Regions from separate parts of the Pseudoalteromonas aliena SW19 genome, predicted to be linked through region 1. Evidence: riboswitches for the same ligand, from Rfam matches in the RefSeq annotation. Region 1 holds a riboswitch; the other holds the start of a gene.

Evidence for each region. Region 1 has a riboswitch for cobalamin ahead of PALI_RS11050 (TonB-dependent receptor domain-containing protein). Riboswitches for the same ligand answer to the same signal wherever they lie in the genome.
Region 2: it holds a riboswitch for cobalamin, as region 1 does, so the genes downstream of both, PALI_RS02705 (ABC transporter ATP-binding protein) here and PALI_RS11050 (TonB-dependent receptor domain-containing protein) in region 1, are expected to answer to the same signal.

What each region holds. Positions count from the first base shown of each region.
Region 1 covers NZ_AQGU01000025.1:1,212,262-1,228,972, forward strand. Annotated here, with positions in the region: gene PALI_RS11020 (Lcl C-terminal domain-containing protein) at 1-916, opposite strand, end outside; gene PALI_RS11025 (hypothetical protein) at 984-1,316, opposite strand; gene PALI_RS11030 (DUF2982 domain-containing protein) at 1,338-2,036, opposite strand; gene PALI_RS11035 (efflux RND transporter periplasmic adaptor subunit) at 2,284-3,336, shown strand; gene PALI_RS11040 (efflux RND transporter permease subunit) at 3,340-6,438, shown strand; gene msrA (peptide-methionine (S)-S-oxide reductase MsrA) at 6,524-7,060, shown strand; gene PALI_RS11050 (TonB-dependent receptor domain-containing protein) at 7,128-8,957, opposite strand; cobalamin riboswitch at 8,995-9,178, opposite strand; gene PALI_RS11055 (YajQ family cyclic di-GMP-binding protein) at 9,342-9,824, opposite strand; gene PALI_RS11060 (VanZ family protein) at 10,138-10,491, shown strand; gene PALI_RS11065 (ketopantoate reductase family protein) at 10,484-11,386, shown strand; gene thiI (tRNA uracil 4-sulfurtransferase ThiI) at 11,413-12,870, opposite strand; gene PALI_RS11075 (TetR/AcrR family transcriptional regulator) at 12,968-13,621, opposite strand; gene coaD (pantetheine-phosphate adenylyltransferase) at 13,806-14,294, shown strand; gene PALI_RS11085 (hypothetical protein) at 14,472-15,005, opposite strand; gene PALI_RS11090 (hypothetical protein) at 15,022-15,216, opposite strand; gene argH (argininosuccinate lyase) at 15,624-16,711, opposite strand, start outside.
Region 2 covers NZ_AQGU01000022.1:99,345-116,055, reverse strand. Annotated here, with positions in the region: gene PALI_RS02745 (DUF3630 family protein) at 85-369, opposite strand; gene recQ (DNA helicase RecQ) at 377-2,200, opposite strand; gene PALI_RS02735 (thioesterase family protein) at 2,934-3,389, shown strand; gene rarD (EamA family transporter RarD) at 3,441-4,361, shown strand; gene PALI_RS02725 (response regulator) at 4,358-5,593, opposite strand; gene PALI_RS02720 (DUF413 domain-containing protein) at 5,680-6,054, opposite strand; gene PALI_RS02715 (LysR family transcriptional regulator) at 6,146-7,009, shown strand; gene PALI_RS02710 (porin) at 7,185-8,117, shown strand; cobalamin riboswitch at 8,164-8,303, shown strand; gene PALI_RS02705 (ABC transporter ATP-binding protein) at 8,551-9,363, shown strand; gene PALI_RS02700 (FecCD family ABC transporter permease) at 9,365-10,369, shown strand; gene PALI_RS02695 (cobyric acid synthase) at 10,374-11,858, shown strand; gene cobO (cob(I)yrinic acid a,c-diamide adenosyltransferase) at 11,851-12,450, shown strand; gene PALI_RS02685 (cobalamin-binding protein) at 12,450-13,310, shown strand; gene ung (uracil-DNA glycosylase) at 13,307-13,969, shown strand; gene PALI_RS02675 (DUF3545 family protein) at 14,058-14,246, opposite strand; gene tal (transaldolase) at 14,438-15,388, opposite strand; gene yaaA (peroxide stress protein YaaA) at 15,611-16,390, shown strand; gene PALI_RS02660 (mechanosensitive ion channel family protein) at 16,507-16,711, shown strand, end outside.

The sequences.
Region 1 (16,711 bases):
ACGCATCTGTATCGGTGCGTCCTTTCGAATCAGTTACCGTTACCTCAAAGCTTAATATTGTATCTGTATCTACATCGGAGGCAAAAAATGTTGTTATACATTGGCTACTATCAGTCAGTGCCTCAGCACTTCCGGTAAGTTGTTGCCATTTACACTGATATGTATCAGTAACTGTTTCACTGCTAGTTGCATCTAAAGTTACTTGTTCGAACTCTTCAATATTTTGATCCTCTCCAGCATTTGCATCTACTAACTCATTCGTTTTATTAAGTGTCATAGTATATTGCGTGCTGGCCTCACCGCCTTCATCATCTGTGACTGTTAATTGCCACAATAAATTCTCACTACTTTCCAATAAAGGATGTGAAAAACTAAGGGTAGCCTCATTGAAAGTAGTAATATTTAAATCTGGACCTGATAACAGCTGCCATAAATAGCTATTAATTTGACCGTTTTCATCTGGTTCACTTGATTCGAGGCCACTTAAAGTTACAGTGTCTTTGTATACAGAAGGGGGAGTTACTGGTAACGTTTGTGTAATAACAGCGAGGGGGAGTTGATTATTAGAACTAACTGAAATAGAAATATCGTCACTTACGGCGCTACTACCTGAGCTTTGATAACTAACTCGTAAAACGATATTGCTGTCGGTTTTAATATCAGGTGCCGTAAGTGTTTGCTCTGCACCATCAAGCGGAAAACCGTCTAAACTTGGGCCACTTACTTGTTGCCACGTAAATGTACCATCGGCGGGAGAGCCCTGTGCAGTAATGGTAAATTCAGTTTTTTCGATAACACTTAAATCAGCTCCTGCATTAACCGATGTCTCTACAGCTAAATTATCATCACTACCACCACCTCCACATGCACTCAGTAAGCTGCAAGAAATGAGAGGAATTAAAGCAAACGCTTTCATGCGCAGCACCTTCTATGTTAAATAATTACTATAGTGTAATCACAAGCAATAAAGATGCCATTAAAATTTACATATAAGTATCTTGATGAATGCGTACAAACAACTTCGTACCTACTTTACTGTAATCTACTTTGTATTCACGCCCATCTAAAGCTTGAATAAACAGAAGTTGTTTTTCTTCGCCAAACAAATCAGCACTTCCAACATACACGACTTCTAAGTATCGCTCTTTCGCATCGCGGCGATTTTTTGGCAGTTCTTCTTTAAATGGTTCTAAACCACTTTGCGTCACTTTAATCCGAGGGTGTGATTCCGAATTTACAATAACTAAATCAAGTTTTCGATCTTTATGTATTATGGTATTTCGACCACTTTTTAAAAAGGCTCTTTCTTGGCTCATTACGATTCCTACTATCGCAGTTTAATCTCTTACTTGCGATGCTATAAACTGACTGGGTTGATGCTTCCATTTATTCAAGTTAGCACTGAAATCCCAAACATCTCTATCTAATACACTGGCAGGCAATAATAAATCATAACCTGTTAGCAGTTGAAGGAACTTAGCTCTGTTTGCAAACATAGCTATAAGTCCATTATAGCAAATCCCTTTTTGGGATTTATATTGTGTGTCTTCTATTAACCATTCTGATGGGCAATTACCATTTTTGCAATGTTTTTGAACAGCTTGCATAAATAAATATCGTTGCTCTATAAGTAGTTTGCCTGCGATTCGAGGAGCAATATCTGCTAAAAACTCATCTATATCATTTACTTTCACTCCCACAGCATTCAATTCTATGTATTCAAAACTATCTTTTACTTTAGGTATGCCACTGTGATGAAAATTAGCATGAGGCAAACGCCAAGAACCATATTTATGGTTATAAACAAGTGTTGCTTCATCTAACACTAAACTATAAAAAGGCTCTTGAGTTTTTAAAAAACCAACAAAAATGGCAACTAGGCAAACACTCACTAAAAAAATTTCTAAAATACTGATTTCACCTGGGCGTAATAAATTAAATGCCATAATAAATGCCAATCCAACAGCACCTACTATTAATATTTCAATACCATTGCGCGTGCCTTGCGCTCTATATTTTATATTATTTTTACCCATGTTGATAAAACACCATATAAAATATAAACATAATAATAGCCCATGCAATGACTTTTCTGGCCCTTATACAAGCCTTGCAGGATGTTTTAAAATTCATATATTTACCTCTTTAATTGCAACAAAACAGGTACGCACTATTATTCTCATCAACTTTTACGCTTAACGCACAAATTTATGAGACACATAACCGTCTTTCTCCGGTCTTATTTCGTACAATAGTTACAATTAATTTTCAGGTATGAAAACGATGTACTCAAGACAATCAGGCAAAGCTCTTTTCCCATTTATTATTACGCTATTGCTAATATTTAGCGTCTACTTATATTTACCGTCTAGCCATGGCGAACAAACAGATTTCTCTAAAATGTCTACTCAGGTATCTGCGCATACTGTTACCTCACAAGAAAATGCTGTCATGATTGAGGCCATCGGCAGTGCACGTGCAAATCAAGCCATTTATATAAAAAGCGCACAAAACGATTATGTCACAGATATTTACTTTAAAGATGGTGACTTAGTCAGTAAAGGCCAAAAGTTAGTACAGCTGCAAAGTAAGCAAGAACAACTTGCTGTTAAAGAGTTAAGTATTAATCTACAAGAAGAAAAACGCCAGCTCAATCGACTAACCGAACTTTCACGCTCGCAATCAACTGCAAAGTCGTTATTAGAAGAACAGCTATCTCGTGTTGATGCAACTAAAGCGCAGCTAGAAAGCGCTACGGTAAAACTAAATGAAATGACAATAACCGCACCATTTTCTGGTCTTTTAGGTAAGCGTGAAATATCGGTGGGTGCTTATGTTAGCAACGCAACAATAATAACTACGCTTGATGATATTAGTATTATTAAGGTTGATTTTAAAGTACCTGAAAAATACTTGGCGCAACTTAGCGTGGGTATGAAAGTACTTACTCAAAACGACGCTTACCCAGATAAAACCTTTACCGGTAAAGTAACACATATTAGCTCACGTATTGACTTTGTAACACGTAGTGTTGAAGTAACAGCAAGTTTTGCTAATAAATCAGGGTTATTACGCCCAGGTATGCTACTTAACACCGCACTCGAGCTTAGTAGCAATCAAGCTTTAATGGTGCCAGAAAAAGCGGTGATACCTTTGCAAGACAAACACTTTGTTTTTCAAATTAAAGACGGTATAGCTAATCGCATAGAAGTACATGTTGCTAGCAGAAACAACGGCTGGGTTGCTATTGATGAAGGCTTAACAGACGGCCAGCAAATTGTTACCGAAGGGCTGATAAAAATTCGCTCTGGAAGTAAAGTAAGCGTAAAGGGGTAATATGTGAAGATTACAGATACTAGCGTCAAACGCCCCGTTTTTGCCATTGTAATAAATTTACTGCTCCTGACTTTTGGAGTGGTTGCATTTACCATGCTGCCACTTCGAGAATACCCTGATATTGAAACACCTATTGTAAACATCAGTACTGAATATACCGGCGCTTCTGCGGAAATTATAGAAACCAAAATCACTCAAGTTATCGAAAACCGTATCTCGGGTATTGAAGGTATTAAAAGTATTAATTCGTCGAGTCGTAATGGACGTTCAAACATTACTATTGAGTTTGATATAAACCGCGACATAGACGCCGCATCTAACGATGTACGCGAGCGCGTAGCCCGTGCACTTGATAGTTTGCCCGATCAAGTTCGACCGCCAGAAGTCTCTAAATCTAATAGTGATGAAAGCCCAATAGCATGGTTTGTATTAAACAGCGAAACAATGGACTCATTACAACTATCTGACTATGCACAGCGTTTTATAGTTGACCGTTTAGCCGTAGTAGATGGTGTATCTAATGTACGCATTGGTGGTGAACGCCAATATGCCATGAAAATTTGGCTAAATCGCCAAGCAATGGCCGCACGGGGTATTACCTCAAGCGACATAGAAAACACACTTCGTACAGAGAACGTTGAGTTACCGGCTGGCGAAATAGAATCAATAGACCGTGACTTCACCGTGCGAACAGCACGCAGCTATAAAGATCAACGCGATTTTGAAAATCTGGTTATTAAACGCGGTGAAGAAGGTTATTTAGTGCGTTTAGGTGAAGTCGCCGATGTTCACCTTGAAGCCGCCGATGACGAAAGCTTGTTTCGTGGTAACGGTCGTAACATGATTGGTTTGGGTATTGTAAAACAAGCTAAAGCAAACACACTTACCGTAGTCGATAACGCACGTAGCGAACTTGAAAAAATCAAACGAAACTTGCCTGAAGGGACCACTATTCAAGATAGCTATGATTCGTCTGTATTTATTAAAGAATCAATTAGTGAAGTTTACAGCACGCTTGCTATCTCTATGGGTTTAGTCGTGCTCGTTATATTTTTGTTTTTAGGCAATATAAGGGCAACACTTATACCAGCGGTGACTGTACCTGTCGCATTGGTTGGTAGCTTTATGTTTTTATTAGCTATGGGTTACTCAATCAACTTACTTACCCTACTAGCGCTAGTACTCGCTATCGGTTTAGTGGTAGATGATGCCATTGTCATGCTTGAAAACATTCACCGTCGTATTGAACTGGGTGAGCCGCCGTTACTAGCTGCATTTAGAGGCGCGCGTGAAGTCGGTTTTGCTATAGTAGCAACCACGCTTGTACTTATATCTGTGTTTGTACCACTGGTATTTATGGATGGTCGAATCGGTGCATTATTTACAGAATTCGCTATGGCGGTAAGTGCTGCCGTGTTTTTCTCAAGTGTTACGGCACTGACACTGGCACCTGCGCTATGCTCTAAAGTACTTAAAGTATCAGATAAACCAAACAAATTTAGCCAATGGATGGACCGTCAATTTACTAAAATTGAAGTCAGTTACCGCAAGTCACTCTCTACTAATATAACCCGTAAATGGGGCTTAATGGTGAGCTTATTATTAGCGGGCTTTGTTAGTTACTCACTGTTTTTACAAGTTCCCTCTGAGCTAACACCAAAAGAAGACCGTGGTACATTCTTTATCATGATGAGCGGCCCTGAAGGGGCAAGCTACGAAAACAACGCTGCTAATATGGCTAAAATAGAAGAGCGCTTAATGCCTTATTCTGAAGCAGGTGAACTGAGTCGCGTACTTGTTAGAGTACCTGGTTGGGGTGGCAGTGGCGGTGTTGCGATTGTGGGTATGGCCGATTGGGATAAACGCAAACGCTCAACGTGGGAAGTAATGGATGAAATAAGCGGTAAAATGCAAGAAGTGACTGATGTTCGTGCATTTGCCATTATGCGCCGTGGTATTGGCGGTGGTGGCTCATCTCGCCCTATTGAGTTTGTATTGCAAGGTAATGATTACGCACAACTTGCCGACTGGCGTGACCGTATAATTAAGCGTGCTGAGCAAAACCCTGGTCTTGTAAGAATTGACCATGATTACAAAGAAACTTTCCCGCAATTTTTAGTCAGCATAGATAAAAACAAAGCGGCTGATTTAGGCGTGTCGGTATCAGATGTAGGCCGTACGCTCGAAACAATGCTTGGTCAACGCCGCGTGACTACCTTTATTGATCGTGGTGAAGAATATGATGTGATTTTAAAAGGAACGAAAGAAGACTTTGCTAACCCGACCGACATTTCGAATATATACCTAAAATCACGTAGCGGTGAACTAGTGCCACTTGATAGCCTTATCAGCTTAAAAGAGGAAGCAACAGCCTCACGCTTAAACCGTTACAACCGTATGCGCGCAATAACGCTAAGCGCCAACTTAGCAGATGGCTATACGCTTGAAGAAGCACTTAACTTTTTAAACGAAGTCGCTGCTGAGGAAAACGATATAGACGGTGCAGTAGACTACAAAGGTGAGTCGCAACTTTATTACGAAGGCGCATCAGCAATGACCTACGTATTTATACTCGCGTTAACCGTGACCTTTTTAGTACTTGCGGCGCAGTTTGAAAGCTTTATGCACCCGTTTGTAATTATGCTTACCGTACCACTTGGTTTAATGGGTGCTATGTTTGGCCTTTGGGCTACAGGGCTTACCTTAAATATTTACAGCCAAATAGGTATTGTTATGCTCATCGGGTTAAGCGCTAAAAATGGTATTTTGATTGTTGAATTTACTAACCAATTACGCGATAAAGGCGTTGAATTTAGTGAAGCAATATTACAAGCTGCTACACAGCGCTTGCGCCCAATCATTATGACGTCATTAACAACCGTTATGAGCGCAGTGCCTTTAGTACTTGCCTCAGGCCCAGGTGCTGAAAGCCGTATGGTCATTGGTGTAGTCGTATTTACCGGTGTTATTGTATCAACCCTGCTAACTCTTTTTGTTGTACCAGCTGCATATTATGCACTTGCACGTAACACTCAATCACCTGAGTTTTTGCAGCAAAAATTAGACAAACAAGCCGCTGAAAAACCACTAGAAGAGATCTAGCTTCTTAATTGCGCCGTAACCTTGTTGTTACGGCGCATACAATTTATGCTCGCCTTTAAACCCCATATACATTTTAGGAATACTTATGAGCTCAACAACGCAAGTAGCAACATTTGGTGGCGGCTGTTTTTGGTGTATAGATGCTGCATTTAGACGTGTAAATGGCGTACTAACCGTAAGTTCTGGCTACACCGGCGGCGAAACTACTAACCCAACATATGATTCTGTATGCTCAGGCACAACCGGTCACGCTGAGGTCGTTGAAATTGACTTTGACTCGACTGTAGTTAGCTTTGAAACACTGTTAGCAATGTTTTTCACACTGCATGATGCAACACAATTGAATCGCCAAGGTAACGATATAGGCACACAGTATAGAAGCGTTGTGTATTATCATGATGACACCCAGCTAAAACAAACCAATGAGATAATAGCTCAACTGCAAAGTCATGTAAGTAATCCAATTGTTACTGAGGTAAGCCCTGCTAGCACTTATTACCCAGCTGAGCACTATCATCAAGACTATTACAATGAAAACCCACAGCAGGGTTATTGCAGTATTTTAATCGCGCCAAAATTACATAAGTTTGAAACCGTGTTCGAAGAGTTTTTAACTGAGTGAATAAATTTAGTCGTACAGTAAAAAGCCCAATTTAAATCGGGCTTTTGTATTTTTTACTCTTTAACGATTAAAACTGGTAACTTGCGCCTGCAAAAAAGCGACGCTCTGGCGTGTTATAGTAGTACACTTTACCTGTTGTAGCATCTACGTGCGAATCAACAGCGTTATACTCTTTATCAAATAAGTTTTCTACACGAAGCGAAACTTCAATATGTTCATTTACTTGATAATTACCCGCTAAGTTCCAAAGTGTATATGAGCCTAAGCGCGCCTTAGCACCTTGGCGATCGCTACGATATTGCATATCTAAGCTTGCATCAAATGCACCAAACTGCTTTGCAAGTTCCCAGTTAAATGTGCGTTTAGCAACATTGCGTAGCTCTGCGCCAGTTTCTTTATTTTCAGCACTTAAATAAGCAAAGTTAAGGTTGCTATCAAATCCAAAAATATGTTGAGAAAGGCTAAACTCAACGCCTTCATAACGCGCTTCATTAATATTAGCTAACGCAAAACTTGTATTATAATCAATTTTATCTTCAATATCGTTTCTGAAAACTGCAACATCAACTTGCGCAAAATCAAAATCGATATTTAATCCAAGTTCACGGTTTACTGATTTTTCTGGCTGTAAACTAGGATTACCAAAAGCTGGAAAATATAAATCGTTAAATGTAGGGGCTTTAAAACCAGTACTTTGATTTATACGAAACGTTGCATCTTTAGATAAACGATAACCAGCAGCTGCGGTATATGTTATTTCGTCACCAAATTGCTCGTCATCATCTTGGCGAACAGTTAAATTAGCCAGCACTTTATCTGCATCGTAGTAAGCTCCTACAAACACAGCCAGTACGTCACGTTCTTGCACTTCAAATATAGTAGAACTTTGCGATACATCGTCGTTATACCAGTTAATACCCCCACTAATATTAAAATTATTAGATAGTCGGTATTGGCCGTTATAATCGACCTGTGTGCGTTTAGTTATAAATGTACTTGTTATTGGCATACCAGTAGAAAAATTAACATAAGTGTTATCAGAGTTATCCGTTGCAAGCGCTAAATCAATGCTGTGCGATTGGTTCGTGTAGTTTTTACTCCAACCTGCAGAAAGCTGATAGTTTTTAAAATCACCTATTTCTACAGTACTTGTGGCAGGGCTAAAGCGACTGTCGTAATCTGCAAAACCTTCACTGTATTGACCTAATAACTTAAAGTTACCGTAGTGTGCATCTGTGTAATTTACTTTAAAACCAAGATTTTTATTTTCATAGCCATCTTCATCTGGTGCTACGCTTTGCAGTACGTCAAAGTTATCTGTTTTTTCAAAGCCTGCGTTAAATGCTGTAGTTATATCATCTGATTTTACAGAGCCTGCAACTTGATAATTTTGATAAGAGTCTGAACCAAATGTAGCGCTTAGAGATAAGTTATCTGATTCACGCGTAATAATATTAATAACACCAGCGAGTGCATCAGAGCCATAAACAGCTGCGCGAGAACCTTTAATAATTTCTATGCGTTCAATACTATTTAGAGGGATATTACTTAATGCTTTTATACCAAGGGTTGCAGAACCTGTACGTACACCGTCAATCAAAATCAACGTATCGCCAGAGCCCGTACCACGCAGTGAAACACCTGTATTTTGACCAAAACCACCGTTTGGGTTAACTTGAAAACCCACCTGTTTACTTAGTAATGCTGGTAAATCGCGTACGTTACTTGATTCTATTTCAGCACGTTCAATAACATTTACGCTCGCTAAAACATCATTAATTGATTGCTCAAACTTATTAGCTGTAACGGTTATTTTTTCAATTGATTGTTCTGCACCAGACGCAGAAAATGAAAGCGCAGCAGAAATTGCAACGCCAAGGGTTGTTTTGTTTAGCATGAGATCCCCTACCTTTGCCCACCGCAAAGATTTAAGTAAGTAAGATTGCATCAAGGCCGGTCTCCGGACTCAGTAAGCACATAAAAACATGCCGCACTTTACCGTTGCGGGGGCAGTGTTGGGTTTGTAGTCATCATGAAAACGCACCAACTTCCCGATTATCCTGCTAAAAACTTATTAACTTGAAGCGTTTAGCAAGCACCTTGAAAATATGCCGCTATTGTGAGTATTTTGTTGATAAATGTCAATGGACGTCTATATAGCTAAATACAGATTTACCAATGTGAGTTATGAAAGAGCAAGCCCATATAACAAAAAAGCCAAACACTGCTGTTTGGCTTTTAATTAACCCCCTAGCTGGTTAGCTAGATTTTTGAAGGTGTTTTAATCACGGAAATTTTTAAATTGGAAAGGCTGGCCTAAATCGGCGCTGCGCACAACCTGCATTGCTTCTTGAAGGTCGTCGCGTTTTTTACCTGTTACACGTACTTCTTCACCTTGAATCGCCGCTTGCACTTTAACTTTCGAGTCTTTAATGGCTTTTACAACTTTTTTAGCCATGTCTTTTTCGATGCCTTGCTTTAACCCTACATTACGAAAAACATTTTTGCCTGCACGACTAATATCTTGTAGCTCTAAACTTGATACGTCCATGCCACGCTTAGATATTTTGTTCGCCAAAATATCAAATAACTGCATAACCTGAGAGTCTGCTTCGGCTTTTAATTTAATTGTTTTATCGTTTAACTCTATAGATGCATCAACGCCTCTAAAGTCAAAGCGTGTTTCTAGTTCACGATTTGCGTTATCGACTGCGTTTTTAGCTTCGTTCATTTCTACTTCAGATACAATATCAAATGAAGGCACTGGCTTCTCCTAACGGTCTAATACCAATTTTATTAAAAACATGATTATTCTAGCGTATTAAATAACTCACTAACGACGTTAAAAATTATTTATATAGAACAACTATGTATCATAATTTTAGCCTTATTATTGAGCTGTTTTCTTATCGCTATAATAGATCACTAATTTAATGCAATTGGTGTAATCTTAATTTATGCCGCAATTATAACGCTAAAATAATAAATCTTTACATTTTTCTGCATCTTGTTCAGGTGCGATACTAAATTAGTTTGATATACTTCGGTCTCTTTTTTAAGCGATTTTAGGATTTGTCGTGACAAGGCGTGTTTATCAAGCAATTTTTTTGATCAGTATCGTAGCGTTTACCTTTTTATTTGCCAAAGAAATAAAAGGAGGGGTTACAAGTTTATTCCCTCATATTGATAAAGTAGCCCACTTTGGGATTTTTTTCGTACTTGCCATAATAATGGATAAGGCATTTAAGCTACCTTTATACGCACAAATATTGTTACTAGCAGGTTATGGCGCTTGCATCGAAATAATGCAAGATGCCCTTCCTTACAGGCAAGCATCTATAGGTGATTTTATTGCCGATTTTGCAGGTGCAGCTAGCTATTTTTTACTCAGAGTGATTTTTACTCCTCGCAAAAAGAATCCTTATGACTAATATTCTTGTTGTTGGTGATGGTGCAATTGGTTTACTTTTAAGTCATTTTTTAAGTAACCAACACAACGTTTATGTTTTAACACGTAAAGCTACAAATAATACGCGCTTTTATAGTCGTAAAAACAGTGCCTCACAAAAAATAAATGCCCGCTTCATCTCACTAAATCAACTAGCTGCACAACCAAAATTTGACGTGATATTAATGACTGTGAAAGCTTTTCAAGTGCAAAGCGCGTTTGAGCAGGTAAAGCCTTACTTAACTGAGCACACAAATATAGTACTTTCACATAATGGCATGGGTAATGTTGAAGAATTAAAGTCAGAATTAATCCCAAGCCAAGCTCTCTACTTTTTAACAACAAGTATGGCAGGCTTTAAATCGAATCAATACATTGTGCAACATACCGGTGAAGGCCAAAGTGTAATTGGTGGCTGCAATAGTTTAGCACTTAAAAACATATCAACTATGGCTAACACTTTAAAAAGTATTCCAAAGCTACACGCTACAAGCAACATACAACAACTACGATTCGAGAAACTATTCGTTAATATTGCCATAAATCCATTAAGTGCATTACATAACGTTAAAAATGGCCAACTTCGCGATCCCCAATACAATTCAATGATCATCAATTTACTCACTGAAGCATGTAACATTGCAAAAGCACAAGGCCTTAATATTCCTTTAATTAATGCACTAACTACAGCCTATAACGTAATGGAACTAACAGCGCAAAATTACTCTTCCATGCAACAAGATGTGATTAACGAGAGGCCAACTGAAATAACAGCAATGTGTGGTTATATTAATGAACAGGGTAAAGTTTATAATATTAAAACCCCCTATAATAATCAGTTATTAGCTAAAATTCAGGCAAAAAAAAGCGTGGTATAAACCACGCTTATATCAATTTTTAACTTTTATGGACGATAAACCTTTACAGTATCAAAGCCTTGCTCTTGCAACATAAGTGCCTGTAGCTGACTCATTACGCCTCTATCACAATATAAATAATAGTCCGTATTTTTTGGTAAATCACCAAACTTAGTTGCTAAGCGAAAAAATGGTAAGTGTATAACTTCAACTCCGTCTATCTCAAGTGGCGATGCGTCTTCTTCCTCTGGAGAGCGAATATCAACAACAACCGCGCCCGCAGGTAAATCAGCAACTGACTCAGCTTCTTTTAGCTCTTGCTTAGCCTCAACATCGATATCGCGCACATCCATTATACGTGCATTATCTACAACCGTATCAAGCACATCAAAGTCGAACTTTTCTTCTTCGGCTTCTATTACTTCAATTTTGGCTTTAACAGTCGGTTTTTTAGAAATAACACCACAGTATTCTGGCATCGTTTCGGCCATTTCGGCGGTACCAATTTGGCGAGCTAGGTTGATAATTTCTTGTTTGTCGTTTTGAATAAGCGGGCGTAAAATAAGCGTTTCAGTAACACGGTCAATCACGCTTAAATTAGCTAATGTTTGACTAGATACTTGCCCAATACTTTCTCCGGTAACAAGTGCTTGAATGTTTAGCTTTTGCGCTACAACACTCCCCGCGCGCATCATCATACGCTTAAGCACGACACCCATTTGGCTGTTTTCAACGTTTTCTAAAATTTCAGCGACAACGGGTTCAAAATCAATAGTTATAAATTTAACTTTGTGTGTTGAACTGTATTTTTTCCATAAAAAATAGCTTGCTTGTTTAACACCAATTTCGTGCGCTGCGCCACCTAAATTAAAGAATAAAAAGTGTGTACGCGCGCCTTTTCGAATCATTTGATAGCTTGCTACGCCAGAATCAAAGCCACCAGACATCAGCGAAAGTACATCTTCTTGAGTTGGCAACGGGAAGCCCGCCATACCAAAATGCGTTTGCGAAACAATGTAAGCTTTATCGTCTTTTACTTCTAGGCGTATTGTCACTTCTGGGCGGCTAAGTTTAACGCTTGCGCCTTCAATGTGCTGATTTAACCCGCCGCCAACATAGCGTTCTAAATCAGTTGAGGTAAAGTCGTGTTGCCCTATACGCTTAGCACGTACGCAAAAGGTTTTACCTACAATAGTATGACCAACTAAAGCGATGGTTTTTTGATAGATATCATCGAGTGTTTCAAATTGCGTTTCGGTTACTTCAATAAACTGAACAATACCAGGTATGCGCTTAAGGCTGTCGATAAACTCAAGGCGAACTTGTGCATCTTCAAGCTTGGTAACAACTGAAATATTATCCCAGTTATTTCTTACTTGTACTTTTTCGTCAACACGACGCAATACAATCTTAATGTTATTTTCTAACACTTTGGTAAAGCGTTTACGGACTGAACGGCTTTTAATGGCTATTTCAGGGTGTAGTTTGACGATAAATTTAAGCATAGTTCACTCTTAGACTGCGGGAATTCGCGCTCCCAGACATTTGGCGCGCGATTATAACAAAAAATTCAGCGTCTAGGAAATAACCAAAACTTAATCGTTAGATATCACTTTGGGCATGTTGTGCTAACTCAGTGTATTTATCTCTTAACTGATTAAGCTTATTAATACTTTTATCCGTACTGTAAGCTCTAAATAATGTCAGTACTTTTAAAATACCATGATAAATATCTTGCTCTAACAGTGTCCCACTTAATCTACGCGCTTTAATATAAGGCGTCCAAAAACTTACTGTAAGCTTTAGTGTGTGAGCCAGCTCAATAGCATCTTCTTCATCTATAGCAATCATTTCACTATCACGTAAACCAATAATAATCTTACGCACCTGCTCTAATAACTCTAATTGAAAGTCAATATAGGCCTGCTTTAAATAGGCATCTCGCGATAAAATATCACCTAGATTGTCGTAAAAAAAATGATATCGCCACATCAATTCAAATAACGAGTCCAAGTAGGCTGTTAAATGGCTAAAAGCATCATCGTCTTTATTAATTGGTTTAAAGTGAGTGCTTAAATGATCACGATAAAGTGCAAATATATGACGAATAATGTCTTCTTTATTTTTAAAATGATAGTAAAGATTACCAGGGCTCATCCCTAAATGCGACGCAATATGATTGGTCGATATTGCACGTTCACCTTGTTCGTTAAATAACGAAATACTGGTGTGTATTATTTTGTCCTTGGTATTCATATGCTAATACTCAAATTATCTAAGGGCTACGTTACACTAAAAAAGAGGCTATGCAGTATAAACAAATATCTACCATATAACACTCCTACCCCACATATTCCCTTTGAAGCATTGCTATTTGCAATTGCTGATTTGTGCAAAAAACACTGTTAAACTAACGTTAAAATAATAAATAGTGAATATTATGAACATAACTGCAATTTACCCTGGCACTTTTGATCCGCTGACAAACGGTCATACTGACCTTATTCAGCGTGCTGCAAAAATGTTTGATACCGTATTAGTCGCTATTGCGCATAACCCGAGTAAAAAACCTTGTTTTAGTCTTGAGGAACGTGTGGAGCTGGCCAACACCATTTTAAGTCATTTAGATAACGTGAAAGTAATTGGTTTTTCAGGGCTGCTGGCAGATTTAGCAAGAGATAATAATGCCAATGTATTGATTCGTGGAATTAGAGCGGTATCTGACTTTGATTACGAGTTTCAACTCGCTAATATGAATCGCCGCCTCAACCCAGATTTAGAAAGCGTATTTTTAACCCCAGCAGAGAGAAACTCATTTATTTCCTCAACACTTGTTAAAGAAGTGGCGCGTCACAATGGTGATGTCAGCGAATTTGTAGACCCTGTTATAGTAAAGGCTTTAAAAACCAAATTAGGCTGTGACTCTTAATAGCCATTGACCGCATTAGCGCATTATAAGCATGCGCTAATTAAGTGCTTTTCTGCTCTAGATAATATAGTCAGATATGACTACAAAACACCTTAATGAGATTACCCAAGGTAATAAGTTTTCATCGTGAGTTATTGCAAGTTAGCTAAAAAATACAAACACAACCTATACTTATAGTTATAGCCTTTTGTAGTTTTTTTTAGGTTTTAAAAGGCTAACGAATTTACTTTTAAGTATGTGAAGGCCTAAAAAATCTCTATCTGTTATTAGAGCTACAATCATCATCAAGTCAATTATATTTACTGAAAATGTGTATATATTCCAAAGAAACCAAGGTTCTTGGTTTTTGTATATATACATATCTATATACATAGATAAAAATAAAGAGGAGTTAATTGTTAAACCTACAATTAAATATAAAAATGAGGGAGTTGATTTCTTAATAATTAAAAAAGCCACAGTAAGAATGGCAATAGTGATTAAATCATATATAGCCCAATCTAATAAAACAGTTGTTTTTATCGATAACCATGTAAAGAAGTAATCTGACACTGTATATGAGAGCATCATAACAAATGAACTGAGTAATAAGGTTGTATTTCTTTTTACACTAAGGGAATAAACAAAGGCATTAAAGAAGAACGCCATTAGAAAACCCCACATTGTGAGAGCAGATAACGAAAAAAAGCCAAAAAACTCAGTTAAAAACATCCATAGCCTTTATATATCATTTAGGTTTAATAGGTATTATTCCACCACCACGTTGAAGTTCAGTTCCAGCTGCAGCCATGGCTTCTTGAGAGATACTTACTGTATCAGACTGTAAGGTTTTAGGGCTAGTAGTTTGTTCCATTGCAGGCTTTAATTGTTGCGTTTTATTGTATGCTTGCATCTGTACTTGGCTATTGTTTGAAATTTGCATGTGATTGTTCCTTATAAAGTTATATTTGGCGCAACTTTTAATCACACCATTGTACCGGTAAACACGTTACCTATTTTAGTCCAAGTAGCCACTTTTGCTACTTGGTTTATATTAAAGCAACCAGTGTGCCAATTTTTTTTGACGCTAAAAAATTAAGGATCAAAATTGCTGTCACACGCATAAATACCTACTTGCAGTAATACTGAATCAATTTAAAGGACTAAGCTTGGCGTTAATTGCGTTAAAATTGCTGGTAAATGAATGCAGAGCAATTACCGAGAACAACCAAATAACGAAACTTTGCCTTGTAATTAACAAGATTTTCTTACTTCAAAATAGACCACTTAATTAAGCGAATTGGAATAAAAGCGCACAGGGATAACCGTACGCTTTTGTATCTAGGGAATTTAAGCTACGTATTTACACGGGATCTCCGCACTTTTACTTAACTTTAAAATATATTCCATTGCGACTTCGTCACAATTATCTTTACGAAGACAAAGCTCACAGTCTTTCATTACTTTTTCAGGCAAACTCTCTTTTGTACAAAATGTAAAACACTGTTTTTCAAAAAACTCTGGTACACGCGTTAGCACTATGACTCTATTTAGTGCCAATTTTTTGGCTTTTATTAATAGATGGTCAACTAGCTGCCTTCCTTGTCCCGTTACTGTACTGTGTGGATCTATTCCTAATGAGCGTATTTCAGCAAGTCCCGTATCGTAAATATATAAAGAAGCGCAACCTGTTACCCTACCGTTAATTTCAGTAACCGCAAATTCATTTATAGAATGCACCATGTCACTTTTTGCACGCGGTAAGTTTTCACCTACTGTAGCCCAGTGCTGAATGAGCTTAGCTATTGACTCAACATCATCTAGATTTGCATCACGAACCGTTATTTGCTGTTTTTTTTTGGCGGCTTTAATTGCCCCCGTTACTTGCTCTATCGATGTGCCGCCAAAAGCTTGACGGGCTTTTATACATGCGTCTATTTCTAAAACCGGATATACATCGTCTTCAAAAACATCATTTACTGATTTGTACTGTTCAAGCGAAAGTGCTTCTAATGTTTTATTTTCACTAATAGCTAGCTGCACTAAAACACCTACAATGTGATGCCCCTCCCTAAAGGGTATGCCCTTAGCCACAAGGTAGTCAGCCAGCTCTGTTGCATTAGCATGACCCCCTTTAGCAGCCGCAAGCGTACGCTCGCCTTTTACTTTTATACCTTTAATACATGCTTGAGCCATATGAATACACGCAAGCCATGTTGGCATCGCGTCGAAAATGCCTTCTTTATCTTCTTGCATGTCTTTGTTGTAAGCCAATGGAAGTGCTTTTAGCGTCATCATCATTGCACTAAATGCACCAAATACACGACCCGTTTTACCGCGAATAAGTTCGAGTGCGTCTGGATTCTTTTTTTGTGGCATTAAAGACGAACCAGACGTCACATTATCTGCAAGTTCTATAAAGCCGGCTTCACCCGAGT
Region 2 (16,711 bases), on a different contig from region 1:
TTACTCGATTTTATACCAATATACGTTTATGAAATAATGCCGACGCGGTGATTTAGACAACGAGGGCAAACCATAAGCAGCTTCTTAACTTAAATAAAAAGTAAGGGCAGCAAGTAAGTGTTCGGCATCGAAACCTTCGCCATTGATCCACGTGCTCTCGCTGTAATGTTCAAAATTTAAATTAAAAGTTTGCAGCTGATAAGTAAACCTAATTTGGTGACGATCCGCTCCAGCAGAGTATTCATTAATTGTTATTTCATCAGAATGTAAAAACAAAGAACCCCATATTTCAAAGTCCTCATCATGAGGGGCCTCTTGTGGGTGTATGGTAATACACTTATGAATGTGGTTGTATTCTATTTTGGTCATAACACTCTTATTGGGTAGCTAAATAATGTCGAATTGCAGTTAAAAAGGCACCGCCGTATTTATTTAATTTGGTAAATCCAACCCCCGACACCTTCAAAAATTCGCTATCGTTTGTAGGCATAAGCTGCGCCATTTCGGCTAATGTTTTATCGTTAAATACAACATAAGGTGGAACATCATCGGCATCAGCAAGCTCTTTACGCAACGCTCTTAAACGGGCGAACAGTTTTTTATCGTAGTTAAACTGTGCGAGTTTATCTTGGTAAACGTGCTTAGCTTGCAGGCGAGGCTCAGCGAGTTGCAGTGCATATTCGCTTTTTAAAATAGCGCGAGCTGCTTCTGTTAAACGAAGTGATGCACCTTGCGTTATATCTTGGCTAAGCAAGCCTTGATGAATTAGCTGACGTAAAATACTGAGCCAAAACTCACTGCTTTTATCCTTACCTATGCCATAGGTACTTAGCTCGTGATGGTTGTTATCGCGTATACGGCTAGTATTTGCGCCGCGCAGTAGTTCAACAATGTAACCAAGACCAAAGCGTTGATCGGCTCTATATACACAGGATAGGGCTTGTTGGGCTACCAAGGTACCATCAAAGCTTTTTGGCGGATTTAAGCAAATATCGCAGTTACCACAAGGTTCGCGTTGGTATTCACTAAAGTAATTGAGCAAAATCTGGCGACGACATGTTTGTGCTTCAGCAAAACTTGCCATTGCATTGAAGCGCTGCTCTTCTACGCGACGACGTTGTTCGTCGTCTATATCTTCAAAAAAACGCCTAACACGGCCAATGTCGGCCGGATCAAAGTACATAATAGCCTCTGCAGCAAGGCCATCTCGCCCAGCACGTCCAGTCTCTTGATAATACGACTCTATACTTTTTGGAATATCGTAATGCAACACAAAACGTACGTTAGGTTTATTAATACCCATACCAAAGGCAACGGTTGCCACCACAATTTGAATATCGTCACGGGCAAAGCCAGTTTGTACAAATTGGCGTTGCTCGTTACTCATACCAGCGTGATAGGCGGCGGCATTTAGCCCTGCATCGGCCAGCTTTTCAGCAATATCATCTACACGTTTTCGGCTAGTGCAATAAATAATTCCGCTTTGGCTTTTTTGTTCTTTTAAGTAGCGCAGCAGTTGCACCATAGGTTTAAATTTTTCTTCTATGGTGTAACGAATATTAGGGCGATCAAAGCTGCCAGTGTGAATATACGGCTGTTGTAACTTTAATTGTGCAACAATATCGAAACGGGTGGCTTTATCTGCTGTGGCAGTGAGCGCCATCATGGGTACATGTGCAAAACGCTGTTTTAGTTCGTTTAAACGAAAGTAGTGTGGTCTGAAATCGTGGCCCCAATGTGATACACAATGGGCTTCATCTATAGCAAACAAACTTACATTTAAATGTGATAAACGCTCTAAAAAATCGCGCTGCAATACTTTTTCAGGTGCTACGTATAAGAGTTTAATTAACCCCTGATGAAGTTGTTGATACACCAACTGCTGCTCTTCACGTGCTAAGCTGTTATTAACGTACGCAGCTTTTACACCAAGTGCTTGTAGTTGAGTGACCTGATCTTGCATTAGTGATATGAGCGGAGATATAACAATGGTTACGCCTTCAAGCACTAAAGCCGGAATTTGATAACATACCGATTTACCACCGCCAGTAGGCAGTAATACAAGCGAATCTTGCCCATTTAGAGCCGCATCGATAACTGCTTTTTGACCGTCACGAAATTCGCTGTAGCCAAACACTTGTTTGAGGACAGTTTCAGGTTTGCGCACTAGTGTGCTTGAAGATAGTGTTGATGTATTCATTGGCGGGTATTTTAGTGGTTTTTTAGTGAGATGTCTTTAGCTGAATTACTTAACCTTACCCCTATTGTAAGTAAATTTAACTCTGCTAGGGTCTGTTGATCTTTGTGGATTGAAATTTGTTCAGACTAGGGGCTATTTAATCGCGGCGCGAGGTTTGTAACCTAGTGGGCTAAGTAAAAACCGAGCAACAAAGAGTAAATAGCCCCTAGGAAGAACCCTTTGGGCAGCGCCTGTTTGTCATTAATGCTACGTTATCGCCCATTTATGGGGAATAACCACACTACATAGGCTCTGCCTTGCCTAAATACCAAACAGACTGCTGTAAATTTAACCTTGAAAGATCAACAGCCCCTAGGGCGTGTTGATCTTTGTGGATTGAAATTTGTTCAATCTAGGGGCGATTAAATCGCGGCGCGAAGTTTGTAACCTAGCGGGCTAAGTAAAAACCGAGCAACAAAGAGTTAATCGTCCCTAGAAAGAACCCAAAGGGCAGCGCATGTTTGGTATTTATGCTGCGTTATCGCCTATTTATGGGGAATACCACACTACATAGGCTCTGCCTTGCCTAAAAACCAAACATACTGCTGCAAATTCACCCACCAAAGATCAACACGCCCTAGTGTTGAAATAGCTTTTTAATATCAGGCTTATTTAAAATGACTTAACGAGAGCCTCGTAGTTTTGCTTAAGTTATGCTTTACTCATCGTACCAGTTTAAGCATAGAGAATAATAATGAATAAAGAAATGTTAATTGAACAAGTAGGGGCATTGTTTGTAAACGCGATGCCGTTCAATCAATTTTTAAAAATCTCGATTGAATCATTAAGCCCAGAGCAGGCCAAAATTACATTTCCTTGGCAGGATGTATTAATCGGCAACCCAGCCCAAAAAATATTACACGGTGGTGTTATCTCTGCTGTGCTCGATAACGTTGGAGGGATGCTCGCTGCCGCCAGTGTAATTGATAAGCTCACTGATTTTGATATACAAAGCGTGCAACAAAAATTAGCAACGCTTGGCACCATCGATATGCGCACCGATTATTTACGCCCAGGTAAGGGGGAGGTATTTACTGCGAGCGCCACACTTATTCGTTCTGGTAACAAGGTGTGTGTATGTCGTATGGAATTACATAATGAACAAGCGATTCAAATCGCTTTTGGTACAGGCACGTATTTAGTTGGATAAAACAGCAATGGCAAGTAGACTAGCGACCTTTTAAATCACTAAGTGTTTATTATGTCGATTGATACTGAACAGCGTAAAGGTGCTATTTTTGCTTGTCTTGCTTTTTTTATGTGGGGTCTTGCGCCAATATATTTTAAGTTGCTTCAGCATGTTTCTGCGTTTGAAATTTTAATGCATCGAGTTGTTTGGTCGGTTGCATTTTTAGTATTAGTAGTGAGCGTTTTAAGATATTGGGATAAAGTTAAGCGCATTGTTGTGCAACCTAAGCTTTTGTTTATGCTTGTTATTACTTCCGCATTACTTGGGTTTAATTGGGGGCTATTTATATGGGCTATAAATAACAACCACATGCTTGATGCAAGTTTAGGCTATTACATTAATCCTCTTTTAAATGTTCTGTTGGGTATGCTTTTTTTAGGTGAGCGCCTGCGTAAATTTCAAGGTGTTGCTGTAGCGCTTGCGTTTACGGGGGTGTTATTGCAATTAATTAGTTTTGGCTCGTTTCCTGTGGTGGCTTTTTCGTTGGCGATATCGTTTGCACTTTATGGTTTGTTACGTAAAAAACTACCGGTTGAAGCCCTACCTGGCATATTGCTAGAAGCAATTATTTTGCTACCAGTCGCCCTCATTTACTGGTGGTTAATGGCACCTTCTGCTACATCAAACTTATCTGCAAACGATTGGTACACTAGTGTATTACTTATTAGTGCAGGTATAGTAACAACACTGCCGCTACTTTGCTTTACCGGCGCAGCAAAACGCTTGCAATATACTACCTTGGGCTTTTTCCAGTATATTGGGCCAAGCCTCATGTTTATTTTAGCTGTAGTGTTTTATGGTGAAGTATTTGACGCTGAAAGATTAATTACATTTGCATGTATTTGGAGCGCGTTAGCTATTTTTAGTTGGGATTCATATCATCAGTCACGCAAACGAAAAAAAGCGGCTATTACAGCCGCAGAAGTGGTTTAGCTAACCACTCTATTTCGTCCAGACTCTTTGGCGTCGTATAGTTTTAAGTCGGCCTGTTTTAATAATTCATCGATTTGATAAACAGGTCCAATTGAAAAGCCAATAGAGAGCGTAAACTTAATTTTAGCTTTGCTAAACTCTTGGCTGTTTGTTTCGATAAAATACCTAAAGCCTTCTAATCTTTTAAGCGCTTCTTGCTTATCGGTATCGGCAAAATAAACAGCAAACTCTTCGCCACCCAAGCGTGCCACTAAATACTTTTTAAAGTATTTGCTAAAACAAATAGATAAACCTTTTAACACTTCGTCGCCAATATCATGGCCATAGGTATCGTTGATTGCTTTAAAGTGATCAATATCCAGCATCGCTAATGCGCCATTGCCTTCATCAAGTTCAATTTTTTTAAGGGACTTTCTTGCCTCTTCAAAAAAGTAACGACGGTTAGGTAATTTAGTAAGGTAGTCAGTATTAGCTTGCTTTTTTATGGTTGCTATAAGCGTTAACATATCGACGTTTTGGCTAAGCCTGCAATAAAACTCTTCACTATTGAAAGGTTTATGTAAGTAATCATTTGCGCCATTTTTTAAAAACAGCGTCGATAAATCAGATGAATCAGCGCCTGAGATACCAATTATTGCTTTCTCATCATTGTTATATAAACGGCGTATTTCGGTACATAACTCATCACCATTCATATTTGGCATTTCATTATCAGTAATAATAACAGAGATATCAGGGGCTGCCTCAAGCATGGCAAGTGCTTCTTTTCCATCTTCAGCTTGTAATGTTTGGTATTTATGACGTGTCAGTAGGCTACAAATATAATGTCGTGTAGGTGCAGAGTCATCAACAACTAGCACTTTTATATCTTCGTTTCGAGGGAGTCTTAATAATTGTTTTTCGAGATACTGATAAGCTTGTTTATTCTCTTTAATGATGTAATCAATTATTGGGTATTTTTCTACTGTTTCACGGGTTTTTTTGTCGATATTACCCGTCATAACAATTGTAGGAATTTCGGCCTGTACAGTACAGGGTACTGCTTCACCTGACGGGGCGTCGGGTAAAATATAATCGACAACAGCACAAAAGTAGTTATTCTTACTTATAAGTTCTTTTGTCTGTGCCAATGATTCTGCTATATCAACCTCATACCCAGCCTTAAGCGCGATGTGCTTTTGCACTCGCGCGATTGTTGGCGTATCTTCAACTATCAGTAATTTTCGCGTCACGTAACAACCTTGTTTATATTTTGCAAAATTATTTGCTTATATAAGTTGTAACTGCTAAAACGCAAAAAAGCAAATAACTTAGGTACTTACAGGCTATCAGATTCAGAGTAATAGTCTTGGCTAATAGGCACTGGGTTTGATATTTTTGAGCGACCAAATAATGTATGGAATTTAGTTTTACAAGTCGTTAGCTTTAAGTATTTAACCCAAGTGCGCTCGACTGGATTGGTTGGTTCTTGTGAGCCAGTTACCACGGCTAAAAACTGTTTTTGGTGTTCATTTTGCGGTTCAATTGTCTTGCTGTATAAACCTTTTAAAATAACGCCGTGTTGCTCTAAGATACTGGCTTCTAATAAGGTGAAGTTTCCGCTGCGGCTAAAGCCTCGTGGAAAATTCTGATCATCATAAAATTGACGTTGGCTAACAAATGCTTGGCGTAGTAATGAAATGTTATTGCTCATAGCTTTATCCTCATACCCTATTAATTAGCTGGAGTATGATGCAAGTTTGGCAATTTATTAAACAAATTATTTTTATCGTGAGGATAAAAAATTGGATATCGATTTATTAAAAACATTTGTTGAAGTCGTGCGCACACGCCACTTCGGTAAAGCGGCCGAAAACCTTTACATTACGCAGTCTGCAGTAAGTTTTAGAATTCGTCAATTAGAGCAAGGGCTTGGTGTTAATTTATTTATACGCCAGCGTAATAATATTCAACTCACAGCACCGGGTGAGCGTTTATTGCCGCATGCGCAAATGATTATTACGGGTATGCAACGTGCTAAAGTTGATGTTGCACTTGCTGATAACATGCACAAACAAATTAGCTTAGCTGGAACGCCTAATATTTGGGATGCATTCTTACAATTCGGTATTACTAACATTGTATCGGCCATGCCGGGCGTGTCGTTGGTCGCTGAAGTTAAAGCACAACAAGAAAGTACTCGTTTATTGCTAGAGCGTACGCTCGATTTAGCTATTTTATTTGATCCCCCTAAAGTAGATGAGCTTGTTGTTGAGCGTATTTGTGAACTGCCAATCATTCCCGTGAGTGGGTACGATACTGCAACTAACGAGAACTTTTTTGACAACCAATATGTGTATGTTGATTGGGGGACTACTTTCTCACTTTGGCATGCTCGTCAATTCACTGGTAAAACACCGCCTTACTTTAGAACTAGCACAGGGCGTATTGCACTTGATTTAATATTGCAATGTGGCGGTAGTGCATTTATACCTAAAGTATTAGTAGAAGGGCATTTAGAAACTGGTGAGTTATTTCATGTAAAAGATGTAGAAAATACGTCAAGGGATGTATTTATTGCCTATCATAGAGATAACGAACAGAAAGAGTTAATAGAAACCTTAGTTAGCTTGTTAACGCAAATGACGCCAAGCCTGTCGTTAAAATAGGTAAGTAGGTGCGGTCGTTTATTTGATTTTCATGTTGTTTTGGTTTCATATTTAATGCATTTTTATTAATTAAAAAAGACATTAATATTTCCATTGTAATATTAGTGTCATTTAGCGGTGACAAAATGCAGCTGTTTTAAAAAATTAGTCTTTTGTGATTATCCAAGGAAATAACATGAAATTTGTAAAATCGAGCTTATGCTTAGCACTATTAAGTGGTTTATCTTTTAATGCAATCGCGGATGTCGACGTGTACGGTAAAGCGAACGTAACGGTACAGTCATCTGATGATGGTGAAGGGTCTTTTACTGAGATTAAAAGTAATGCATCTCGTTTTGGCTTAAAGGGTTCTGAAAAAATAAATGACGGCTTAGAAGCTGTTTATAAGTTTGAATTTCAAGTAGATGTGTCTGATGCTGATTCAAAAGGCGATAATGACGATAACATTTCTGCGCGTAACCAATACGTTGGCTTAAAAGGTGCGTTCGGTCAAGTTGTAATTGGACGTAATGATACTGCACTTAAACAATCTCAAGGTAAGTTAGATTTATTTAATGACCTTGAAGGCGATATTAAAAATGTATTTAAAGGTGAAAATCGTTTAGGTGATTCAGTTAGCTATTCATCAAACTCATACGAAGGTTTTAAAGTACTTGCTACTTTTATTGCCGAAGATGACGTGGATGCAGATAATGGTTATTCAATGGCTGTTACTTACGGTGATGTTGCACTTAAAAAGAGTGCAGTATATGCATCTATTGCGGCTGATAGTGAAGTAAATGGCTACGATGTAGTACGTGCGTCAATTCAAGGTAAAATTGAAGGCTTTAAATTGGGCGCAATGTACCAAACACAAGAAAAAGTAGACGGTAGCGCAGAAGCTGATGGTTATTTAGTAAATGCGGCTTACAGCATGGGTAGCAATACTTTTAAAGTGCAATATCAAGCTATGGATTTTGACGACAGTAATGATAAGTCAGCAATTTCAGTGGGCATTGATCACAAATTAAATAAAAACATTAAAGTATTTGGTTTTTACTCAAGCTTCGATATGGACAACAATGTTGACCAAGATTACCTAGGCTTGGGTATGGAATACAAGTTTTAACGATTAGTTAAAACACTCCCTTTTTAACCGCACTCTTTTAAGTGCGGTTTTTTTTGCTTTAAATTATTTACTTAGCCGCCCATAATAGACATTCATTTGGAATGAGGTGAGAGACCTCGACTGTTCCCGCAACTGTAATTAGCGCAAAGCTTTAAGTCAGATACAAATGGTATAATACCAATTTTATTAAAAACATGATCTTTCTAGCAAATTAAGTAACTTACTCACTGCGTTAAAAATTATTCATATAGAACAAGTATATGTCATAATTTTTACCTTGTTATTGTGCTATTTCTTTGTCGCTATAATAAATCACTAATTTAGTGCAATTGGTACGAATTCTTTTAACGAGCGGGTTTACTCATTTTTTCTTGTAGTGCATTAGTATTTTTATCGCATTTTTAGTGAGTTTAACCCCGTCTAGGACTGACTATTGCACACTCAAACGCCATTAAATACACCATTACTAAACGTTAAAAACGTATCATGGGATATTGGTAATAAAACGATCCTTAAAAAAATAAACCTTAAAATAACCACAGGTAAATTTGTTGGTTTGATTGGTCCCAATGGCGCAGGAAAATCGAGCTTATTGCGTTGTTTATATCGTTTTAATAAACCAACTGAAGGTGTTATAGAATTTAACAACACCGATATTTGGCAGCTAAAAAGTGATGAGTACGCAAAAAAAGTAGCGGTTGTTTTACAAGAAACCCCGTCGCAATTTAACTTAAGCGTATTTGACGTTATTACGCTTGGGCTAACGCCTCATAAATCGCTATTTAGCTCAATAACTAACATTGATAAACAAAAAATCATCCAAGCTATTAACACCGTAGGGTTGGCAGATCATAGTGATCAAAGCTTTGAATCACTTTCAGGTGGTGAAAAGCAAAGGGCGCTTATTGCCCGCGCCATAGTCCAGCAACCTCAATTGTTAATAATGGACGAGCCTACCAGCCATTTGGATGTTAAATATCAAATACAGGTAATGGAGCTGGCTAAATCGTTGGGTGTTACGGTATTTGCATCGTTTCATGATCTCAATTTAGCTTCTGCAATGTGCGATGAACTAGTGGTTATTAAAAACGGTGAAATTACGCATTCAGGCACGCCTACAGAGGTATTAACCGAAAATATGCTCGGTGAGGTTTTTGGTGTCTGCGCTCAAGTAAATAACCACCCACAGCTATCGCAATCTGGAAGTAGCATCCCTCATATCACTTATTTTTACGGTTATGAATAATATGAGCGCTGTTGATACTCGCCACTCATTTGCGCTATTTATAAGTGCTGCAGCTGCTTTATTTAGCTTATTTGCAGCACTTAGTTTTGGCGCAGCAGAGATCTCATTGCAAGATGTACTTAATAGTTTTTTGCTCTCAAATGATGCCTCTTTTAATACGCGTATTATTTACGAGCTAAGAATGCCACGTACATTACTCGCCTTTTTAGCCGGCTCTGGTTTAGCCATTGCGGGGCTTATTTTACAAACGGTAACGCGCAATCCGTTAGCCGATCCTTACTTATTTGGGATATCGTCGGGTGCCTCTTTTGGGGTGGTGTTACTTATGGCGCTATCCGGCATTAGCGCCGGTTTTATGTTATCGGCAGCGGCATTGTTAGGTAGTTTACTCGCTATGAGTTTATTAATACTTATTGCAGGTAGGCAACAAAGTGCACAGGTAGAATCAATGTTATTAGCAGGCGTTGCTCTGTCGTTTTTATTTAGCGCGTTTACCAGCTTATTGCTTTATTGGAGCGATCCTCAGGCGGTAGCCGCTATTTTATTTTGGACGCTGGGCAGCTTTGCGCGTGCGCAGTGGGCTACGCTTTGGTTGCCTTTATTGGTAATCGCATTATGTACATTTTTAATGCTGAGTTTTAGAAGGCAACTCAATGCCATGCTACTTGGCGATGAAAGTGCAATTACATTAGGCGTAAGAGTGCAGCGCTTTAGAATCCTCATGCTGGTTTTAAGTTCGCTAATTACCGCTGTGCTGGTGGCTATGTGCGGCGGCATAGGATTTGTAGGGTTAATGGTGCCACATATTGTGCGCTTTTTTATATCTCAAGGCTCCATAACTGGATTACTGGTAACCAGCTTGGTGGGTGGTACATTTATGGTGTGGGTTGATGTACTTTCGCGTTCATTACTAAAAAACCAAGAGTTACCCGTCGGTGTTATTACTGCTGCTATTGGTAGCGTGTTCTTTTTAAGTTTGTTATTTTTTAGAAAATCAAAGGTGTAACTCCATGAAAACCTTAATGGTGCAAGGCACTACATCAGACGCAGGTAAAAGTACCTTAGTTGCAGCGCTTTGTAGAGTGTTTGCCAAGCGAGGGATAAATGTTGCGCCCTTTAAACCTCAAAATATGGCACTCAATAGCGCCGTAACTAAAGATGGCGGCGAAATTGGCCGCGCCCAAGCACTACAAGCAATAGCTGCAAAGGTGGAGCCCGAAATCGACTTTAACCCTATATTACTTAAGCCTAATAGCGACACTGGCGCACAAGTGATTATTCACGGAAAAGCGATAAGTAATATGGAAGCGGGTGCTTATCATAATTATAAAAAAGTGGCGATGGATGCGGTAATTACTTCACATAACCGCTTAGCGAAACGTTTTGATTTACTACTCGTTGAAGGAGCAGGTAGCCCTGCTGAAATAAACCTGCGTGAAAATGACATTGCTAATATGGGGTACGCCGAAGAGGTAGATTGCCCTGTAATTATCATTGCCGATATTGATAAAGGGGGTGTGTTTGCCCATTTAGTGGGCACGCTTGCGTTGTTAAGCGAGTCAGAAAAAGCGCGTGTAAAAGGCTTTGTTATAAACCGCTTTAGAGGCGATATCAGTTTACTGCAAGGCGGGCTTGATTGGCTTGAAGACTATACAAATAAACCCGTACTTGGTGTATTACCTTATTTGCACGGCTTAGCACTTGACGCAGAAGACGCTGTCGCAATTGATAATAACGTAACTAACGCCACAATTAATATTGCAGTGTTGCTCGTTCCACACATTAGTAATCACACCGATTTTGATGCACTGCGTTTGCACCCACATATTAATATAAATTATGTATGCCACACGCAAACGATCCCAGACGTTGATCTGATCATTCTACCAGGCAGTAAAAACGTGCTAGGTGATCTAACCTTTTTAAAAAATGAAGGTTGGGACACACAAATTAAGCGTCATTTACGCTATGGTGGCAAAGTACTTGGTATTTGTGGTGGCATGCAAATGCTGGGCAATACGCTCAACGATCCCGATGGTATTGAGTCGTCATTAAAACAAGTAAATGGACTTGCCCTATGCGACTTTGAAACCACGCTGGCAACGCAAAAAGTATTAACTAAAATAACCGCTACACTGCTTTTAAATAACCAATCAACCCCCTGTAGTGGTTACGAAATACATGCAGGAATTAGCCAGGGTACAGCGCTTAATAAGCCATTTTTAAGCTTTGATGAAAGTCACCCCCATAGTTTTGCGTTTGATGGTTTTATTAGCGATGATAACGCCATTGCAGGCACTTATTTACATGGCTTGTTTGATGAAGCCGATGCTACATCGCAAATTTTAAAATGGGTAAAACCAAGCGCCTCAATTAATCCAATTAGTATTGTTGATCACCGTGAGCAGCAGTTAGAACGATTAGCAACCATGTGCGAAACGCATTTAAACATACAGCAAATTATCTCGATTTATGAAGGGCACAATAATGACTGAACAAAACAACGATAAGCACAAGCAGCGCCAACAAAAAGTAAAAGAACAAGTGGATGCACGTGTTGCCGCCGCACAAGATGTAAAAGGTATTTTTCAGGTAATTACCGGTAACGGTAAAGGTAAATCAACCTCGGGCTTTGGCGTTGTAGCACGCTGTGTGGGACATGGTAAAAAAGCGGCCGTTTGCCAATATATAAAAGGTACTTGGGAGTGCGGCGAGCGTAATTTATTACAAGGAGCAGGCGTTGAATTTGTTGTAATGAACACCGGTTTTACCTGGGATACGCAAAATAAAGAAGCCGATACTGCAGCCGCGCAGGCAACATGGCAAGAGTCAAAACGTATGCTTGCTGATAGCAGTATTGATTTAGTATTACTTGATGAGCTTACGTATATGGTGACCTATGGCTATGTAGATTTAGATGAAGTAGTAATGGCGCTGAATAACCGCCCGCCAATGCAGTCGGTTATTATTACAGGGCGTGCAGCGCATCGTACTTTAACAGACCTTGCCGATACAGTAAGCGAAGTGCGTAATGTAAAACACGCATTCGACTCAGGTATAAAAGCGCTTGAAGGGTTTGATTACTAATGTTTAGAGCGTTTTTTATTGGGCTACTGTTTTTTAGCGTATCGAGTAATACATTTGCAGAGCAGGTAGAGGATTCTAAAAAGCTGCGAATAATTGCCCTTGCACCGCACATAGTCGAAAACCTATTTGCCATCGGGGCGGGCGATAATATCGTGGGTACAGTTGATTATGCTGATTACCCTGCTGAGGCCCAAAGTATTGAGCGCATTGGGGGTTATTACGGTATCTCCCTTGAAAAAGTATTGGCGCTTAAACCCGACTTAGTTATTGCGTGGAAAAGTGGAAATCAAAGCGAAGATTTAGCCCAAATAGAGCGCCTAGGTATAAAAGTATATTTGAGTAACCCAACCACAATCGACGCTGTTGCCGACGAGTTACTTACTTTTGGTGAATTTACAGGAAATATTGAGCAAAGCCAACAAGCCGCTAACGCATTTAAACAAAAGCTAAACGCGATTGTTAAAAGCCAGCTAGGTAAAAAAAATATAACTGGGTTTTATCAGTTATGGCCAGAACCTATGATGTCAGTAGGCAAAAATACATGGATCAGCCAGCTAATAGAAACATGCCATGTAAGTAATGTATTTGCACAGAGCGTTACAGATTATCCGCAAATTAGTATCGAAAATGTCATTGTTACCAAGCCACAAGTTATCATTATCCCTGATGAAAAATCAAAAACGCCACAACCAGTTGTTAATTGGCAAAAATGGCCAGAAGTACCAGCCGTTAAAAATGGTCAATTTATTAGCGTAAATGCCGACTTATTACATCGTTTTTCGCCGCGTATGCTAGATGGGCTGGCTGATATGTGTGATAAAATAGACGCATCACGTAAACAGATTAAGAGTATACAATGAGCGATTGGGCTAAATTTTTAGAAAGTGAATTGCAGCAACCTTACATGCAACAAACGTTAGAGTATGTGGCTAATCGCCGCAATGAAGGTGTTGCTGTTTATCCGCCTGAACCTCAAGTGTTTAGTGCTTTTGATGCCACAGCGCTTAATAACATCCGCGTTGTCATTTTAGGGCAAGACCCATACCACGGTGAAGGGCAAGCGCATGGTTTGTGTTTTTCGGTATTGCCTGATGTAAAAAAACTGCCGCCGTCGCTTAAAAATATGTATAAAGAGTTAGCTACCGACATTACTGGTTTTACTATTCCAGATCACGGGTTCCTGCAAAGTTGGGCAGATCAGGGCGTATTTTTACTCAATACCGTATTGACCGTTGAGCAAGGGCAAGCGCATTCTCACAAGCATTTAGGATGGGAGCAATTTACCGATAATGTAATTGCACATATTAATAAGTACTGCGAAGGTGTGGTATTTATTTTATGGGGTGCACATGCACAAAAAAAAGGTAAGGGTATAGACAGCGCTCGCCATCATGTTTTAAAAGGGCCGCATCCATCGCCGCTTTCGGCGCATAGAGGCTTTTTTGGCTGTAAGCATTTCTCACAAACGAATGAGTTACTACAAGTTCAAAGTGAAAAGCCAATTAACTGGCAAATCTAATTTCTTTCAAAGAGCTCAAATGGTTTAAAAACATTAAAAAAGGCTTCCATATGCTGGAAGCCTTTTTGTTTAGTTGGTGTGTATTGAATTAAAAATCGAGCTCATCAATTGCAATACTGTCTGTAAAATAGTCTAGTTCTTGTAGTTCTTTACGAAGGCGTTGCTTATCTTTTATTGCTTCTATTTCACGCCATTTTCTTTTTTTATTTTTCTGAGAGGTTTTCCGTGTTGTATCAGGACCTTCTAGTATCTCTAATATATCGTTTAGGCTATCCATGAACTTCTCCTATTGATTTTGTGACCTCAAGAATACCTATACCACAGGCCTAGCTAAAATAGAATAAAAAAGTGACAATAATGTTACATAAGTGTGATGTATTGATGAAGGTTTTACTAGATAGAAGTTATTTCAGGCACAAAAAAAACGCCGCAAATGCGACGTTTTTTAAAGTACGTTTGTATCGCAAGTTACATTGCTTTAAAACGTGCTTCTAGTTGTTCTTGTGCATCAGCAAAAGAGCGAATACCTTCAGCTAGCTTTTCAGTTGCCATAGCATCTTGGTTATGTAACCAACGGAACTGCGCTTCTGTAAGCGGCTCTGGTTTTGGCTCTTGTGGAACATCGCTTTCTAGCAAGTATTCCTGTGCGCCTTCAAGGTTGCCTAAATCTTCTAAAAGATTAGGGCTAATAGTTAGCTTGTCACAACCAGTAAGAGCAATAATCTCGCCCGAGTTACGGAAACTAGCACCCATCACAACTGTTTTGTAGTCATGGCGTTTGTAAAATTCAAAAATGCTACGCACAGACTGAACGCCTGGATCTTGTAGCGGATCGGTCGGTTTTTCCATACCGTTAGCAACATGCCAATCTAAAATACGGCCAACAAATGGCGAAATTAGAAATACGTTTGCATCGGCACATGCGCGAGCTTGGGCATCGCTAAATAATAAAGTAAGGTTACATTTAGTGCCTTCTTTTTCTAGCTGCTCAGCGGCTTTAATACCTTCCCACGTAGACGCAACTTTAATTAAAATCTTGTCTTTGCTTACGCCTTCTTTTTCGTAAAGACTCAGTAGGGTATGTGCTTTATCAATCGTAGCTTGGGTATTAAACGAAAGGCGCGCATCTACTTCAGTAGAAATATAACCAGGTACAATGGCGCTAATTTCTTTACCAAGCAATACGGCAAAGTAATCACATGCTAGTTCAAGTTGTTTAGCAGGTTCTTGCTCGGTTTCTTTTGCATAGCTCCAAGCTTTATCTAGGTAAGACTTATATGCTTCAATCTCGCTCGCTTTTAATAAAAGCGACGGGTTTGTGGTTGCATCTTCTGGTTGATGCTTTTTGATCGCTTCAATATCGCCAGTGTCGGCTACGATAGATGAATGTTGTTTTAGCCTTTGTAGAGCTGAAGTCATTTGCTTTCCTCATTCCAAGCAAGTTAAAAGAAAAATCTACACCTTAATATATCTAATCCATACTGCAACAGTGTGACAATGCTTGATAGGTCTTATGTCCTTATCAATAGAAAAACGGCAATGCATGGGTTATTAAGGGAGGATTTATTTAAACAAAACGTGCTTTTCGTTTCATTTAATGTTGAAATTGACATTAAATAAATTACAAGTCAATAGCTAACTATGATCACTGTTATTTCACCTGCAAAAAATCTTGATTACGAAACGCCACCCGCAACAGACAAGTTCACTCAACCTGAATTACTAGAGCACAGCGAAGCGCTCATGAAAGTATGCCGTGAACTAACACCAGCGCAAATTGGCAGTTTAATGAAAATTAGCGATAAGCTCTCTGGGCTTAACGCAGCACGCTTTAGCGAGTGGGCGCAGCCGTTTACACAAAGTAATGCTAAGCAAGCCGTGCTTGCCTTTAATGGCGATGTATACGGCGGTTTGGATGCAAGCACGCTTAAAGCTAGCGAGCTTGATTACGCACAAAGCCACTTACGTATATTGTCGGGTTTATACGGTTTATTAAAACCACTGGATTTAATGCAAGCTTACCGATTAGAAATGGGCACTAAGCTTGAAAATTCACGCGGTAAAAACCTATACGAATTTTGGGGGGGCGTAATAGCTAATAAGTTAAACGACGTATTAAAGGCGCAAGACGCACAATACTTAGTTAACCTTGCTTCAAACGAATATTTTAAAGCGGTTGATAAAAAAGCGCTTAATGCACAAATTATCACTCCGCACTTTAAAGACTGTAAAAATGGCCAATATAAAGTAATTAGTTTTTACGCTAAAAAAGCACGTGGCATGATGGCGCGCTACATTATCGAAAATAAAGTAACGCAGTTAAGCCAACTTAAAGAGTTTACGGTAGCAGGTTATTACTTTAGCCCTGAGGCAACAGTTAAAGAGCTAGAGCCGGTATTTATGCGCGACGAACAAAATTAAAAGCTTCTTGAATTAAATCGCTTTAGCCATGCCATGCATGGCTTTTTTATGCTGGCGCTAAACTTGCTTACCTAAATGGTATTAATGAGAACACTAATTAAATAGGTGCAAATAAAATGATCAGTATACCGTCAATTGGCGATGCCGAAAAACTAATAGAGGAAAAGCTCGGAGGGTGGTTTGACGTGGTTATCAGTCATATCCCTAATTTTATAGTCGCTGTAGTTATAACCATCGTATTTTCAATGTTGGCGCGTTTTGCTGGCCGTTTAATGAAAAACTTGTTGCGCCGATCTCTTGACTCAAAACAAATTGCCGATT